DNA from 2 places in the Serratia sp. Nf2 genome. Region 2 is predicted to be linked to the other one. Evidence: riboswitches for the same ligand, from Rfam matches in the RefSeq annotation. Region 2 holds a riboswitch; the other holds the start of a gene.

Region 1 (7,982 bases), on a different contig from region 2:
GCGTCTGATCTCCGCGGTGATGGGCGGCCGCACCTACAAAGGCCGCGAAGCCGAAAGCAAGAAACTGCTGACCTGGGGCTTCCGCTTCTTTGAAACCGTGGCACCGCTGAAAGTCGGTAAAGAGTTCGCTTCCGAGCCGGTCTGGTTCGGCGATGCCGACCGCGTTGAGCTGGGCGTGGACAAAGACGTCTACCTGACTATCCCGCGCGGCCGCATGAAAGATCTGAAGGCCAGCTATGTGCTGAACACCCCTGAAATTCACGCGCCGCTGGCGAAAAACCAGGTGGTCGGCAGCATCAACTTCCAGCTGGACGGCAAAACCATCGACCAGCGTCCGCTGGTGGTGATGAACGAAGTGAAAGAAGGCGGTTTCTTCAGCCGCATCGTGGACTACATCAAACTGATGTTCCACCACTGGTTCGGTTAACGGTTGAAACGGGCGAAATTGCCCCCATATACTGAATAACATTAACTCCCGCCCCGGCGGGAGTTATAATTTATAGATTAGCTAGCACTCTGGAGCGCACGCACATGCAAAAAACTAAACTGAACGAACTGCTCGAATTCCCTTGCTCGTTTACCTACAAGGTGATGGGCCTGGCGCAGCCTGAGCTGGTTGACCAGGTAGTTGAAGTGGTGCAGCGCCATGCACCGGGCGATTACAACCCGCAGGTTAAGCCGAGCAGCAAAGGCAACTACCACTCGGTCTCCATCACCATCAACGCCACTCACATCGAGCAGGTCGAAACCCTGTACGAAGAGTTGGGCAATATTGAAATTGTTCGCATGGTGCTGTAATCCCAGCATAAAACCCTACTTATCAACCCGGGATGGCGCAGCGTCTTCCCGGGTTGCGCATTTTTGGTCAGCGAAAGGCTGGCCGCAGACCGGAGCGCCCGGTATAATGGCTTTACCACTTCTGTAACCTGACGATGACTCTTTTGCAACCAGACAAGATCATTTTGCGTCAGCTGGGGTTGCAGCCCTACGCGCCTGTATCCCAAGCCATGCATAACTTCACCGACAGTCGTACCGAGACTACGCCGGACGAACTGTGGCTGGTGCAGCATCACCCGGTGTTCACCCAGGGCCAGGCCGGCAAAGCCGAACACGTGCTGATGCCCGGCGATATCCCGGTTGTCCAGAGCGATCGCGGCGGCCAGGTGACCTACCACGGGCCGGGCCAGCAGGTGATGTACGTGATGGTCGATCTGAAACGCAACAAGGTCGGCGTACGCCAATTGGTCACGGCAATAGAAGATACGGTTATCAACACCCTCGCCCACTTCCGCCTCGAATCGCGCGCCCGTCCGGATGCGCCGGGCGTGTACGTGGGGGAGCAGAAAATCTGTTCGTTGGGTTTGCGGATCCGCAAAGGCAGCTCATTCCACGGCCTGGCCCTGAATGTGGCGATGGATCTCAGCCCCTTCCAACGCATCAACCCTTGTGGTTACGCCGGCATGCAAATGACGCAGGTCAGCGCGCTGGCGCCCGGCGTTGGCATTGAAGACATACACCCAATCCTGGTACAGGAATTTGTTCATTTACTCGGCTACCAGACGGTCGAGCTTCGTAACTGGAACCTGCACGATTATGAGTAAACCAATTCAGATGGAACGCGGCGTCAAATACCGCGATGCTGACAAAATGGCGCTGATCCCGGTCAAAACGGTGGTCACCGAACGGCAGGAGCTGTTGCGTAAACCCGAGTGGATGAAGATCAAACTGCCTGCCGATTCAACGCGCATTCAAGGCATCAAAGCCGCCATGCGTAAGAACGGCCTGCACTCCGTCTGTGAGGAAGCTTCGTGCCCTAACCTGTCCGAGTGCTTCAACCACGGCACCGCCACCTTCATGATCCTCGGTGCTATCTGCACCCGTCGCTGTCCGTTCTGCGACGTGGCCCACGGCCGCCCGATCGCGCCGGACGCCAACGAGCCGGAAAAGCTGGCGCAAACCATCGCCGACATGGCGTTGCGTTATGTGGTAATCACCTCGGTTGACCGCGACGATCTGCGCGACGGCGGTGCTCAGCACTTTGCCGACTGCATCTCGGCCATCCGCGCCAAGAGCCCGAACATCAAAATTGAAACGCTGGTGCCGGACTTCCGCGGCCGTATGGATCGCGCGCTGGAGATCATCACCGCCACGCCGCCGGACGTGTTCAACCACAACCTGGAAAACGTGCCGCGCGTATATCGCCAAGTGCGCCCGGGCGCCAACTACGAGTGGTCGCTGAAGCTGCTGGAGCGCTTTAAAGAAGCGCACCCGGATATCCCGACCAAATCCGGCCTGATGGTCGGCCTGGGTGAAACCAATGCGGAAATCGTCGAAGTGATGCGCGATCTGCGCCGCCACGGCGTGACCATGCTGACGCTGGGCCAATACCTGCAGCCGAGCCGTCACCACCTGCCGGTGCAGCGCTACGTCAGCCCAGCCGAGTTCGACGAGATGAAAGAAGAAGCGATGGCGATGGGCTTCACCCACGCCGCCTGCGGCCCGTTCGTGCGTTCGTCTTACCACGCCGATCTACAGGCCAAAGGGATGGAAGTGAAATAACGCGTAATAGTTTGTTACGCTAAAGACGGCGGAAACGCCAAAAAACGGATGTCCGCAAGGCATCCGTTTTTTATTGCGCGCCGTCAGACGGGGTTAAACGTCTTTCTTTTCGACGCTCTGCTGAGCGGACTGGCTCTCGGCGGTGTTGTTGCCGGCGGCCGGCGGCGTGCTGTCGTCGCCCACGGCTTTTTTAAAGCCTTTCAGCGCCGCGCCAAGATCGGCGCCGAGCGTGCGCAGTTTGCTGGTGCCGAACAGTAAAATCACCAATACCGCAATCACCAGAAGTTTGGTAATACTGATACCTTCCATACTCACCTTCTTATCATAGAGCGCTGCGTGAACAGCGAGAAAAACTGACCTTGCCTGCGAATATTTAGCGACTTTCCCCCCGCTCGCACAACCGCAACATGTAACAGAGTGAGATCCGTCGCAGGAATGCCACGCGGCCCCGCGGCATGAATCCCAGACTATTCTTAGTTTATCACCCGCATGATACGCTGCCGTGATACTTATCAGGGAGAGGCCGGATGTATATTGCTCCACCCATTTTCGATGCCCGAAAATCCGGTCTCAGCTTCGCCAAACGCACCTATCTGCCCCGCGTCGCCGGCCTGGGGCTCGGCTTTATTTGCGTTTGCGCCGCGCTCTACCCCTTGGCCCCGCCCACGGCGGTCTGGCTATTGCTGGCCTTTCACGGTTTTCTCTGGCCGCATCTCGCCTACCGCCTGGCCTGCCGCGCCAAAGATCCGTTCAAAGCCGAGATCCGCAATCTGCTGATCGACTCCGCCTTCGGCGGCTTCTGGGCGGCGATGATGGCGTTCAACGCGCTGCCGGCGATTGTCATCCTGTCGATGATGAGCATGAACAACATCGCTTCGGCCGGTAACATACTGTTTGTCAAAGGGTTGGCGATTCAATTGGCCACGGCGGCGCTGACCGGCGCGCTGCTCGGCTTCCCGTTCCACCCGCACAGCACGCCGCTACAAATCTATCTGTGCCTGCCGATGATCTACCTTTACCCGACGCTGCTCGGGCTGGTGACCTACCGCACCGCCAAACGGCTGGCGGAAAAGAAACAGGAGCTGCAACGCATCAGCACCCGCGATGGACTGACCGGCTTGTATAACCGCCGCCACTGGGAACACCTGCTGCATCGCCAGTTCGACAGCTGCCGCCGCTACCAGGACAACGCCACGCTGATTCTGATGGATATCGATCGCTTCAAAACCATCAACGACACCTTCGGCCATGCGCTGGGGGATGAAGCCCTGGCGGCGCTGGCGGAAGAGCTGCTGATCGGCTTGCGCAACGTGGATATCGTCGGGCGCTACGGCGGCGACGAGTTTGGCGCGGTGCTGCCGAACACCAGCGCTGAACAGGCGGAAATAGTCCTGCGGCGCATCCAAAAGCGGCTGGACGCCGTTATCTTCAAAGAGGCGCCACAGCTGCGGCTGCAGATCAGCGCCGGCATCGCCAACTACCACCCCGCGCTGGGCGGTTATCTGGACTGGCTGAAAGCGGCCGACGGCGCGCTTTACCGGGCCAAGCAAAATGGCCGCAATCGGCTGGAAACGGCGGTGCCGACGGGCGACTAACTTACTGGTTTAATAATTTGGCAAAATACTTCGGCGCTTCGACAAAGCCTTCGCGCCGGTAAAACGCATGCGCCCGCTCGCGGCGGCTGTGGCAATGGACCTCCAAGCGATCGCAGCCGCGACGGCGTGCCAGCATCTCGCCCTCCACCAGCAACCGCCGCCCTACCCCCGCGCCGCGCGCCCGATCGTCGACGCAAAAATAGCTGATGCGGCCAATGTCGCCGGCCAACGCCAGCTGCGGCAGAAAATGCAGCGACAGCACGCCCAGCACCTGCTCGCCTTCCACCGCCACCAGCAGCGCCTCGTCCGGATGCGCCAGCAGTTGGCGCACCCGCTGCGTCAGAAACGCTTCGGTGCCGGGATAATCCAACGCCGTCATTAATTCGGCGATAGCCTGGCGATCGCTCAGGCGCGCCGTTCTGATTTCCATGGGGTGACCTCGCAGGTTGTCGATACTACAAAATAGGCGGCGTTAGGTGTAACATCCACCGGGTACGGCAAAAAGGCCGTGCGGCACGCTGGAGATGACATTCCTCCCTAACCGCCTTCACAGGCTGATGATGTCTACGTAACCTCTCGGAGAGAGGCGCGTAGCGTTACGCCTGTCCCTTTCCGAGTCCCGTGAATTTCTCTGATTGAAAGGTAGTTGCCCCATGTTGAGCTCTTTACTGGCCGTATTTATCGGCGGCGGCGTCGGCAGCGTTTTACGCTGGGCGGTAAGCATGAAAATGAATCCGCTGAACGCCCATATTCCGCTCGGTACGCTGATGGTCAATCTGATCGGCGGTTTTATCATCGGCCTGGCGATGGCGATTTTCACCCGCATGACGCATCTGGATCCCACCTGGAAATTACTGATCACCACCGGGTTCTGCGGCGGCCTGACCACCTTCTCCACCTTTTCGCTGGAGGTGGTGTACCTGATGCAGGATGGCCGCTTCGGCTGGGCGCTGGCCAATATGCTGCTCAACCTGGCCGGATCGCTGGCGATGACGCTGCTGGCTTTCATGCTGGTGATGTGGGTCAACGGGCGCTAAGCCTTAATGTTTCCTTAATCTTGCATGCGCATAATCTCATCCAGTACTCCTGACTGGATGAGAAACCGCTATGTTTAGCCTGCCGAAAACCGCCGCCGAAGCGATTGCCGTTGCGCTGTGCGTGCTGATCGTCGCCGCCTTTATCAAATCCTACCTGTTCGCTTAAGCGCCTTTTCCCCGCAGCACGCGTTCATCTTGCGTCTTTCCGGCCGATTACACTACAATTGAGAATGAACGTTCACACCCAAAAATGTGAACCCGGCTCACGCGTAGCAAAGGATCGGGCAGATGCTCTCCCCCAACGACAGTAAACAGGCCAAGGTGCAGGCCCGTCGCGATCAGATCGTCGAAGCGGCGAAAACCAGCTTCCGCCGCCACGGCTTCCACGCCGCCAGCATGGCGGAAATCGCCCAGGGCTCGCAGCTCAGCGTCGGGCAAATCTACCGCTATTTCGCCAATAAAGACGCGATTATCGAGGAGATCGTCAACCGCATCATCGCCAGCAAGATGCAGCGACTGGAAAACCTTGGCGATCACATCAACCTGATCGCCGGCACGCTGGCGGCGCGCACGCTGTTTCAGCAGCCGGGCGAAAGCGAAACCGATCACATGCTGATGCTGGAAGTGACCGCCGAAGCCACGCGCAACCCGGTGGTGGCCAAAATGCTCAGCGATGCGGAAGCGCGGCTGTTTCGCCACGTGTGCCACAATCTGCAGCGGCTGTATCCCCATTTCAGCGCGGAGGAGATCGCCGCGCGGGTGGAATTTATCGCCGTCATGAGCGAAGGCACCGGTTACCGTATCCTTACCACGCAAAAAGCCGATGCGTCCCTGCTGCGCGATCTGTATCAGCAGGCCATTTCTCACCTGTTCAGGAAATCTTAATCTCCCATGACCAAACACTTAGCCAGACAACGTCTGGTGTACGCCGTCGTGCTTGGCCTGTTGGCCGCGCTGGGGCCGCTGTGCACCGATCTCTACCTGCCCGCCCTGCCGGAAATGGCGGGCGAGCTGAATACCTCCACCGCCGCCGCGCAGCTCAGCCTGACCGCCGGGCTGCTCGGTCTGGGCGTCGGCCAGCTGATTTTCGGCCCTTACAGCGACAAACTGGGCCGCATGCGCCCGCTGTTGCTGTCGCTGATCCTGCTGCTGGGTGCTTCGCTGTGGTGTGCCCTCGCGCCCACCATCGACCAATTGCTGATCGCCCGTCTGCTTCAGGGCATCGCCGGTGCCGGTGGCGCGGTGATTTCCCGCGCCATTGCCCGCGATCTGTACGCCGGCCATGAGCTGACCCGCTTCTTCGCCCTGCTGATGCTGGTCAACGGCCTGGCGCCGATCGTCGCGCCGGTACTGGGCGGCGTTATGCTGCAGGTGATGAACTGGCGCGGTATCTTCGGCGTGCTGGCGGCCATCGCCGTGCTGCTGTTCAGCCTGTCGGCGCTGAAACTGCGCGAATCCCTGCCGGTAGAACGCCGCAGCCAGGGCGGTATCCTGGCGATGCTGATGTCGCTGGGCAGTCTGTTGACCCAACGCTATTTCATGGGCCTGTGCCTGACGCAGGGCTTCGTGATGGCCGGCATGTTCGCCTATATCGGCGCCTCGCCTTTCGTCTTGCAGCAGATCTACGGCCTCAGCCCGCAGATGTTCAGCCTGTGTTTCGCCATTAACGGCGTCGGGCTGATCATTGCGGCGCAGCTGGCCAGCCGCCTCAGTTCACGTTGGGGGGAGCGTCGGGTGTTGAGGGGCGGGCTAACGCTGGCGGCCGTCGCGTCGCTGTTGCTGCTGTTGGCCGCCGCGCTGCATGCGCCACTGGTATTGTTGCTGGTCCCGCTGTTCTTTTCGGTGGCGGTGATCGGCATCGTCGGCCCGACCGCCTCTTCGCTGGCCATGCAAAGCCAGGGTGACAAAGCGGGCAGCGCGTCGGCCTTGATCGGCGTGTGCATGTTCGCGCTCGGTGCCTGCGCCGTGCCGCTAACCGGGTTGGGCGGCACTTCCAGCCTGTCGATGGCGCTGACCATCGTCGGCTGCTACGCCGTCGCCATCCTGCTGTTCAGTCTGTTAGGCCGCCGTAGCGAGGCATAACGTACCCAATAAAAAACCCGCTCAATGAGCGGGTTTTAAGAAATTCAGCTACGCAGCTTAGATAGCAGTAACGTTAGCGGCAGATGGGCCTTTGGCACCGTTCGTGATTTCAAATTCTACACGCTGGCCTTCAGCAAGCGTTTTGAAACCGTTGCTAACGATGGCAGAGAAGTGAACGAAAACGTCCTTGCTACCATCTTCCGGAGTAATGAAACCGAAGCCTTTGGATTCATTAAACCACTTAACGCTACCTTTAATCTTAGACATCAAACTTACCTTTAACGTGAATGAAAGACACAAAACCTGTGTCGATTACAGTACAGCAAGCAGGCAGGATTTTGTCCACCACCGCGATCACAGAAATCCGATAAAGAGTGAAAAAATCCGTGTTGCCCGGTGTAAATGCATTGCACCGGTTGCGATAAGTTACCGTTCCAGGTCAATCCTCTCCATGCGCTGGCGAACAACGCGCGAACGCCCAAACCCGCCCGCTTACCCCAGCGTTGACGCACCCGTGCAGACGCAATCGCTATGAAATATAACCAGATGGTCTTTTTGCTTCGGCGGCCGCTGCACTAGGGTTAGGGTTTATTTCCCACTGTGAGCCAAGCCTATGACCAGCCAGTTGGCAGACAAAATCATCGCCTATCGGCGTGAGCTGCACCAAAACCCGGAGCTTTCCAATCACGAATTCGCCACCACCGCCCGG
Region 2 (7,982 bases):
CCGGCGCCTGACCATAGCTGAGCGCGCCGGACCAATTCACCCAAAGAGCTGGGATCTCCTGCGCGAGGCGCCTCCAGTCTGCCACGATCTCGCGCCGCAGAAATTCGTCGGGAGCGCCCTCCGGCACGCCTTCGCTGATCCAGCCGAACGATCTGCCCGTGGCCCCCGCCGCAGGATACGCTTGCTCAACGACGATAACGTGCTGCCCCTGACGCGCCAGATGATAGGCGATCGATGCCCCGACAATCCCGGCGCCCACGATAACCATGCGTGATGTTGTTCCATTCATTTAATGATGCCCGTGCCTCATTTCAGGTATTGTCGCCAAAAAAGCCCTGCCGCCAGACAGGCTACCCCACCGCCGCCGGCCAACACGGCATAAGACGCCCCCCAGCTCTGGGTGGTGTCCATCACGACGCCAAAGGATAAAGGAGCGAACGAACCAATGCCAAACCCCAGTAACGATCGCCAGCCCATCACGCTACCGAGCTGTTGCGGCGGCACATTGTCCGCCATCGCGGCCGACAGCACGCCGGAATCGCCGAGAATAAAGAAACTGCCGATGCTGACGGCCAGCAACGTCCAGCCCGGCCCCCAGTTCGCCGACCACCCCATCAGCAGCGATCCCAGCGCGCCGGCGGCGCCCATAAACATCAGCACCGATGCGCGATTGAAATAGTCGGAAACGGTGCCGACAATCAGCGTGGCAGCCATGCCGGCCAGGTGGATCACCGCCGCGACGATCAATCCGGCGCTCAGCGGATCCAGAGAGAAACCGCTCAATGCCTCGCTGACCAGGCTGGGCGCCCAGGCCCAGTTGCCGAGCAGCTCCCAGCTGTGGGCGATATACCCGATCAGCAACAGCAAGGTCGCATAGGTGATAGCATGGTTTTCACGTTTCGTCTGCCTCCCCAGCGTGCGCAGCTGCGGTTCCTGATAACCGATCAGGGCCAACGAACCCGCCAGCGCCCCCAGCAACGCACCGGCGGCACACAGGAAAAACGCCACGCCGGCGCCCCAGCGCATGGCGCTCCACCCGGCGATGAAAACCGACAGAAAATACCCCAACGAACTGGCCGCCAGCATCATGCCGATGGCGTAACCGCGCCGCGCCGGGCCGTTCATCCCCATCGCCAGCAGCAGCGCCGGCGTATAGGCGCCGCCCTGCGTCAGGCCGACGAAGGCCATCAACACCAGCGCGCCGGCATAAGAATGGGCAAACACGGCGAACAGCATCAGCGCAGCGGCGCCCAGCCAGGAAAACAGCAGGTAAACCCGGCGCGCACCCAGCGAATCACACCACCAGGAAGCCACCAGCAGCGCCAGCGCGTTAGTCAGGCTAAACACCGTTTGCACCGTACCGGCGGCGGCGGCGTCGAGCTGCCACTCGCTTCTGATGGTCGGCAGTGCACCGGCGAACATCATGGTGCCCAGGCAGAGGCCGGCCCGGCTCGCGCAAAGCAGAAAGAAAGCTCGCATCTCAGCGCCGTCTCTCTGCCCATCGAGGGCTGAGGATAATTCGACTAATACGAACGACAGACGAGGAAAATCGCTGCATGGCACGCTCGGCAAACCGGGAAAGATGCGTGATAATAGTGAGAAAAATCAACGGCTGACAAACGATCTTTCCTCGCTCATTTGGTTGAGCTAGACTCAACCTATGAAAAAAATTCACTCCCTGCCGCACCTGTCCGCTTTCGAAGCCGCCGCCCGCCTTGGCAGCTTCAGTGCCGCTGCGGATGAGCTGTTTCTCACCACCGGCGCGGTCAGCCGCCACATTCGCAGCCTGGAAGAACAGCTGGGGATCACACTGTTTTATCGCGGACACAAGTCCGTGCGGCTGACGCAGGCCGGCGAGAACTTTTCCCGCACCGCGTCCCGGGTGATAAGCGAACTGTATGCCGCGGAAAGTGCACTGAAAGCGAGCGCGGGCCGGCAGCGGCTGGTGGTGCACAGCCTGCCGACGTTCACCATGCACTGGCTGATGCCGAAGCTGGCGGCGTTCAATGAGATTCATCCGGAGGTCGCGATTGATATCACCACCAGCACAGGGGCCGTCGATCGCAATACGCCGTTTGATCTGGCGATTCGGCGCGATCCCGCGCACTTCTCCGGGCTGAAAGCGATCCCTTTTCTGCAGGAAGAGAGCCTGTTGGTCTGCAGCCAGAGTTATTTGCGCGCCATGCCGGTCAGTGCGCCCGGCACGCTGGCTGGGCATACCGCCATCCGCATCCGCGCCCGTGAGGATTTATGGCACAGCTGGCTGAACACCTACCCGACGGCGCTGGACGCCTCGCCGCCGCCACTCACGCTCGACCATACCTTTGCCGCCATTCAGGCGGCCGAGGACGGCCTGGGGCTGGCCGTCGTGCCTTACCTGTTCTGCGCCAAACATCTGTCGTCCGGCCGGCTGGTGTCGCCTTTCCCGGCGTTGACTATCCGAACCGGCGTTTACTCCCTGCTGTTGCGCGAACGGGACGATGAGGTCGTGAGAACATTCGCCGACTGGCTGCAGGCGTTCCAGGCTTAGGTCCCGATAGGGTTAGCCGTGGAGCGCCAGGCCTTTTATCGCCTTATCCACCGCTTTCTTCGGCCCGCGTAGAGCCAGACCGACCAAATCCAGATTGTCCGCATCTTCAGCGAGAAAAACCTGCCGGTTGGCTTCATCGTGCCCGGTCGCGAACATGGCGTGCACATAGGGGATCAGCGTCAATTCCCGCTCCAGCCCTTTACGATGCACATTTTGCAGGCTCGGTAAATCCGCGGCGAAAATCAGCATCGGCTGCCCGGAAATGCCGCCGTAGCGTCTGCCATGCGCATCCACATAACATTCGCCGATGATTTCCGGGGCCGCGGCGGCGATCCCCGTCGCCAGAAAAGCCACCACGTTCAGCCGCTGCCAAGCCTGCAGATCGTCACGCACGATAAACGCTATTTTAGTCTCAAACATCTTCCGCTCTACTCCGTTGTGCTGTTAAAAGCACATCATCGGAAATGGCAAATCAGCGGTATAGAACGTTTGTGCACTGGCGTTGATAGACCGCCGGTGATAAACGGTAGGCGCGCTGGAACCAGCGACCCAAATGGCTCTGATCGGCAAAGCCCACCTGCATGGCGACCTGCGCCGGTTCTTTCCCCTGCGCCAACAACAAGCGTGCGGCGCGCAACCTCAGCCGAACCAAATACGCATGCGGCGACTGACCGAAAGCCCGGGTGAACTGGCGAGTCAGGCGGAAACGGTCCAGACCACACTGAAGCGCCAGGTCATCCAGACTGGGATTATCCGCCATATGTGCATGCAAATAGTCCCGTAAGCGGTTCATCTCAACCAAAGCGTCATCGTGTTGGGAAGCCGGCCTGACTCGGACATGCCGTGACAATAGCGTCAGCAGATGGTCCAGGCTTTGATCGCGCGCCAGTCGCCCCTCTCTATGGTGCAACGAGAAAAAGGCCTGTTGTATCGCAGCCGCCAGCATCGGATCGTCGGTCAACGTGCTGTGGAAGGCGCCTTCCAGCACGGAGGCGTCTCCCATTCCACGGCGGTGCATAGCGGCGGATACCCAATGCTGGGGCAGATAAAGCATGGCATAGGTAAACCCTTCGGCCTGCGGCGCATGGCCATCGTGCACCGCGCCCGGCTCGATCAGCATGGCGCGCCCCGGCCGGCTGGTATGCAATGAGCGGTGGCAATTGAAACGCTGCAAACCCTGCTGCGTGACGCCCACCAGCATTTCGTCATGATCGTGAGGATCGTAGGCATGCCCCTGAAAGTGGGCATTGACGCTCTCGATGCCGGTTTCGTCATCGCGTCGCAGTTCGAGCCAGTCTTTGTGTTGATGATTAGACGCCATACAATAAGTCCGGAGTTCTGCTCACAGGAAAAGAAAAACAGCTTACCCGGAGACGGTCACCGCTGCACGCTCACAACTCGCAGATGGCGAAAGTGCCCTTTCCGGCCGATTTCGCCTGATACATCGCGCCGTCGGCGCGGGTCAACAGCATCTCCTCCGTCACATCGCCGCGTGGGGAAATGGCCGCGCCGATGCTGGCGGAAAGCCGCACCTTCTGCGGCCCGATCTGCGTAATTTTGGCCAGATGCGCCAACACGTTTTCGCAAAACTCGCTGACTTCGCGCCGCGGATCCGTCAACGGCCACAGGATCACCGTGAACTCGTCACCGGCCAAGCGCGAGACGCTGTGGCGCTCGCCGGCGCAGGCGCTGAGCAATGTGGCGAACGTCTTCAGGATCAGATCGCCGAACTCATGGCCATAGCTGTCGTTAAGAGCCTTGAAACCGTCGAGATCGATAAACAACAGCGCCATCTGCCGCTGATGGCAACAGGCCTGCAGCGTGCCCGACAACCGGCGTAGAAACGCGCGGCGATTGGTCAATCCGGTCAGCATGTCGTGGGTTGCGTCATATTCCAACCGCTGCTGCAGCCGCTTAAGCTCGGTGATGTCCATGGCGAGAATGTAAAAGCCCTGAGCTTCGCACGGCACCAGCGTGGTGTGGATCATCAGCAGCCCCTGCCGGGTCTGCAGCTCATTCTCAAAACTCACCATTTCGCCGGCGAGGGCCCGTTCGATCATCGGTTTTGCTATCCGATAAACGCTTTCTCCCATGAAATCGCGCACCGTCATTCCCCTGAGGCTGGACTCCTCCAGACCAAACCAGGTTTTGTAGGCGCTGTTGGCGAACAGGTAGCGTTCATTGCCGTCGATCTGGCTGATTAAGGCCGGCATGTTGTCGGTAATGGCGCGCAAACGCTCCTTCTCCGCACTGAGCTGATATTCGGCGAGCACCCGGGTTTCAATCTCTTCGTTGAGCTTTTTCACCACCACGTTCAGCTCCCGCGTGCGAATTTCGACGCGTTCCTCCAGCTCATGCTGCAACGCGAACAGATCGGCCTCGGCCACCTTGCGCTCGCTGATATCGACGATAACCGAGATGAAATGGTCCGGTTTGCCGTTAGGCAAGCGATTGAGCGCCACCGTCAACTGCACCCAAACGATCGAGCCGTCGGCGCGGAAATAGCGTTTTTCCATCGAATAGGTGCTGATTTCATTTTTCAGCAGCTGCTGCAGCTTTTCCAGGTCGGTGTTGAGATCGAGCGGATAGGTAATGTCCTGGAAGGTGCGATCCATCAGCTCACGTTCGGAATAATGCAGCATTTCGCAAATGCGCGGATTTACCCGCAGCCAATACCCCTGCAGCGAAACCAGCGCCATCCCTACCGCCGCCTGGGCGAAGGTCTGTTCGAACAGGGCCTCCGTGCGCTGCAGGTCGGACTTCAGGTTTTCGGTATAGACGTGGCGTTCAATGCTTTGCAGGTACTCCTCCACCACGGCGGCGAAATCATGCAGATCGGCCAGTTGTTCCGGGGAAAACGGCTGCGGCTGGCTATCGATAATGCACAGCGTGCCGAGCGGCAACCCGTCGAGCGACAGCAGCGGCTGCCCGACGTAAAAGCCGATCCGCGGCCCGCCGATCACCAACGGATTATCGAAAAAGCGCGGGTCTTCGGCGGTATCGGGTACCACCAACGCTTCGCGTTGCAAGATGGCATGGCCGCAAAACGAGATATTGCGCGGCGTTTCCCGGGGATCCAGACCGTAGCGCGACAAAAACCATTGGCGATCCCGGTCGATCAGCGACACCAGCGCAATGGTCACGCCGAAGTATTTCGCCGCCAACCGCGTGATGCGATCCAGTTTTTCCACCGAGTTCGAATCCAGCACGTTCAGCGAATTCAATACCGACAGGCGTTCGGCTTCGTTTTCGGGGAAGCAGGGTTCGAGCATGTTGTCTCCCATTGTGGCACCCACGGATCCGGCAGTAAGTCCGTTCAGCGTTTCCGTCGGTTAGCGGCAAATATCCTTGTCCATCATAGACTCACTCAGTATCAATCCGATTGTGCATTCTCGCCAGCTTTGCCGGACGTTGCGTTTGCCACCGCGCTGCGCTACAGTCGTTCACAAGGTGATGGTGTTCCACCTTTCCCAACCGCCGCGTTCACTCGAACCGGATGATGACGCCTGATATACAACTTCGCTTTATTTTTAGGCAGGTATGTCAGGAGTCGCTATGAATGAAATCTCACGTCTTACCCCTTTTCCGACTCAGCCCGATCTCGCCGTGCGGGAAATGCCCCTGTACGTTTTCGGCCATAAAAATCCCGACAGCGACAGCATCTGCAGCGCACTGGTGGTCGCGGACTGGCTCAATCACCTCGGCAAACCGGCCGTGGCTTTCCGCCTTGGCGACCTGACGCCGGAAACCCGCTACATACTGGCCGCCGCCGGCGTGCAAGCGCCTGCGCTGCTGAAAGGCGATCTTCGTGACCGTAAAGTCTGGCTGGTCGATTTTACCGACGTCGAACAAGGGCCGGCCTCATTGCCCGACAGCGACGTGGTCGGCGTTATCGACCATCATCGGCTGGGCACGTTAGTCACCCGCAACCCGCCCGATGTCTGGGTGCGCGCCGTCGGCTGTTGCGCCACCGTGATCCTGCAGATCCTGACGGCAGAAAAGCCGATGCCACTTAACGCCGCGCAGGCCACGCTGCTGCTGGGCGCCATCCTGAGCGATACCGTCGCGCTCAGCGCGCCGACCACCACGGAACAGGATCGTCTGGCGGTCACCCGGTTACGCGCAATCTCTCACGTCGACTATGACGCCTTCACCGCCGGGCTGCTGGCCGCTAAAACCGATCTCTCGGGGCAATCCGCCGCGCAGTTGCTGCACCGTGACGCCAAGAATTACCGCATCCATAGCGTCTCGCTGCTGCTGTCGCAGATAGAAGTGCGGGCCATGCGCGACATCGATCCGCTGTTGCCCGCCCTGCAACAGGCGCTTGAACAAGCGAAGCAGGAAGCCGGGCTGGAGATGACCGCGCTGCTGGTCACCGATATCACCCGCCGCCGCTCCACTCTGTATTTCTCGTCAAACCGGGTGCTCGGCATTCGTCAGGTATCGCTGCCCGATATGACGAGCCGGAAAAAAGAGGTTTTACCGTGGTTAACCCTCCAGATCGCTAACGCAGGGAGATAAGTCATGTCGCTCTATCAACATGCTTTACTGCTGGTGCAGGATGAACGCGACGGCCGGCGGTTGTTGCGCCATGCCGAACGCCTCAATCAGCAGATGAATACGCGCATTACCGTGGCGCAAATCAGCGCCGACTATGCCGAGCTGGACTACCTCAGCGATTCGCTGACCAAAGATCGCCAGTCCAGCGAGGTGATCGCCGCCAAAGCCATGCTCAGCCGCCTGGTGGAAGACTGCTCAATCCCCTTGGAGGTGCGCGCAATCGTCAGCATCCATCGCTTCAAAGACGTTGAAGCCCTGATTGCCCGCGAAGGCATCGATCTGTTGCTACTCGGCCATCAGAACCGACCGTTTGGCGTCTTTGCCTCCTTCGGCTTCGAATTCATCAACCATTTGTCGATCGACGTGCTGATAAAGCACGTGCCTACTCCCTAGAATGAGGTGATCATCCATGAGCTATGAGATTGAAAACGTAACCGCCAGAGAGATCCTGGATTCGCGCGGCAACCCAACCGTCGAAGTCGACATGAGCGCGGGGGGCGTCGTGGCCCGGGCTTCGGTGCCTTCGGGAGCCAGCACCGGGTCGCGAGAGGCGGTGGAGCACCGCGACGGCGATCCGCACCGTTTCGGCAGCAAAGGCGTGCTGGAGGCGGTGCACAGCGTCAAAACGGCGATCAATGAGGCGCTGCGCGGGGTGGATGTGCGTCAACAAGCGGAGATTGACCGCCGGCTGATCGCGCTGGACGGCAGCGAGAACAAGAGCCGATTGGGGGCCAACGCCCTGCTCGGCGTTTCTCTGGCCGCCGCCCGCCTCGCGGCGCAATTGTCGCAGCTGCCGCTGTATCGTTATCTGGGCGGCATCGGCGCCAACCTGTTGCCGGTGCCTTGCATGAATATCATCAACGGCGGCGTGCACGCCCGCTGGCAAGGGGCA

Evidence for each region. A riboswitch is a leader RNA that binds a small molecule or an ion and turns the genes downstream of it on or off. The one in region 2 is predicted to bind fluoride.
Region 1: another riboswitch for fluoride. It lies ahead of crcB (fluoride efflux transporter CrcB); the one in region 2 lies ahead of C9411_RS00370 (DHHA2 domain-containing protein).

What each region holds. Positions count from the first base shown of each region.
Region 1 covers NZ_PYTW01000005.1:270,262-278,243, reverse strand. The annotation lists gene dacA (D-alanyl-D-alanine carboxypeptidase DacA) at 1-427, shown strand, start outside; gene ybeD (DUF493 family protein YbeD) at 532-798, shown strand; gene lipB (lipoyl(octanoyl) transferase LipB) at 933-1,601, shown strand; gene lipA (lipoyl synthase) at 1,594-2,559, shown strand; gene tatA (Sec-independent protein translocase subunit TatA) at 2,653-2,868, opposite strand; gene C9411_RS13665 (diguanylate cyclase) at 3,087-4,154, shown strand; gene C9411_RS13660 (GNAT family N-acetyltransferase) at 4,156-4,584, opposite strand; fluoride riboswitch at 4,666-4,728, shown strand; gene crcB (fluoride efflux transporter CrcB) at 4,808-5,191, shown strand; gene C9411_RS13650 (TetR/AcrR family transcriptional regulator) at 5,480-6,076, shown strand; gene C9411_RS13645 (multidrug effflux MFS transporter) at 6,083-7,273, shown strand; gene cspE (transcription antiterminator/RNA stability regulator CspE) at 7,331-7,540, opposite strand; gene C9411_RS13635 (M20 peptidase aminoacylase family protein) at 7,887-7,982, shown strand, end outside.
Region 2 covers NZ_PYTW01000001.1:72,787-80,768, reverse strand. The annotation lists gene C9411_RS00400 (FAD-binding oxidoreductase) at 1-268, opposite strand, end outside; gene C9411_RS00395 (nitrate/nitrite transporter) at 307-1,479, opposite strand; gene C9411_RS00390 (LysR substrate-binding domain-containing protein) at 1,661-2,530, shown strand; gene C9411_RS00385 (DUF2000 domain-containing protein) at 2,543-2,950, opposite strand; gene C9411_RS00380 (AraC family transcriptional regulator) at 3,003-3,851, opposite strand; gene C9411_RS00375 (diguanylate cyclase domain-containing protein) at 3,922-5,802, opposite strand; fluoride riboswitch at 5,971-6,046, shown strand; gene C9411_RS00370 (DHHA2 domain-containing protein) at 6,086-7,051, shown strand; gene C9411_RS00365 (universal stress protein) at 7,055-7,483, shown strand; gene eno (phosphopyruvate hydratase) at 7,500-7,982, shown strand, end outside.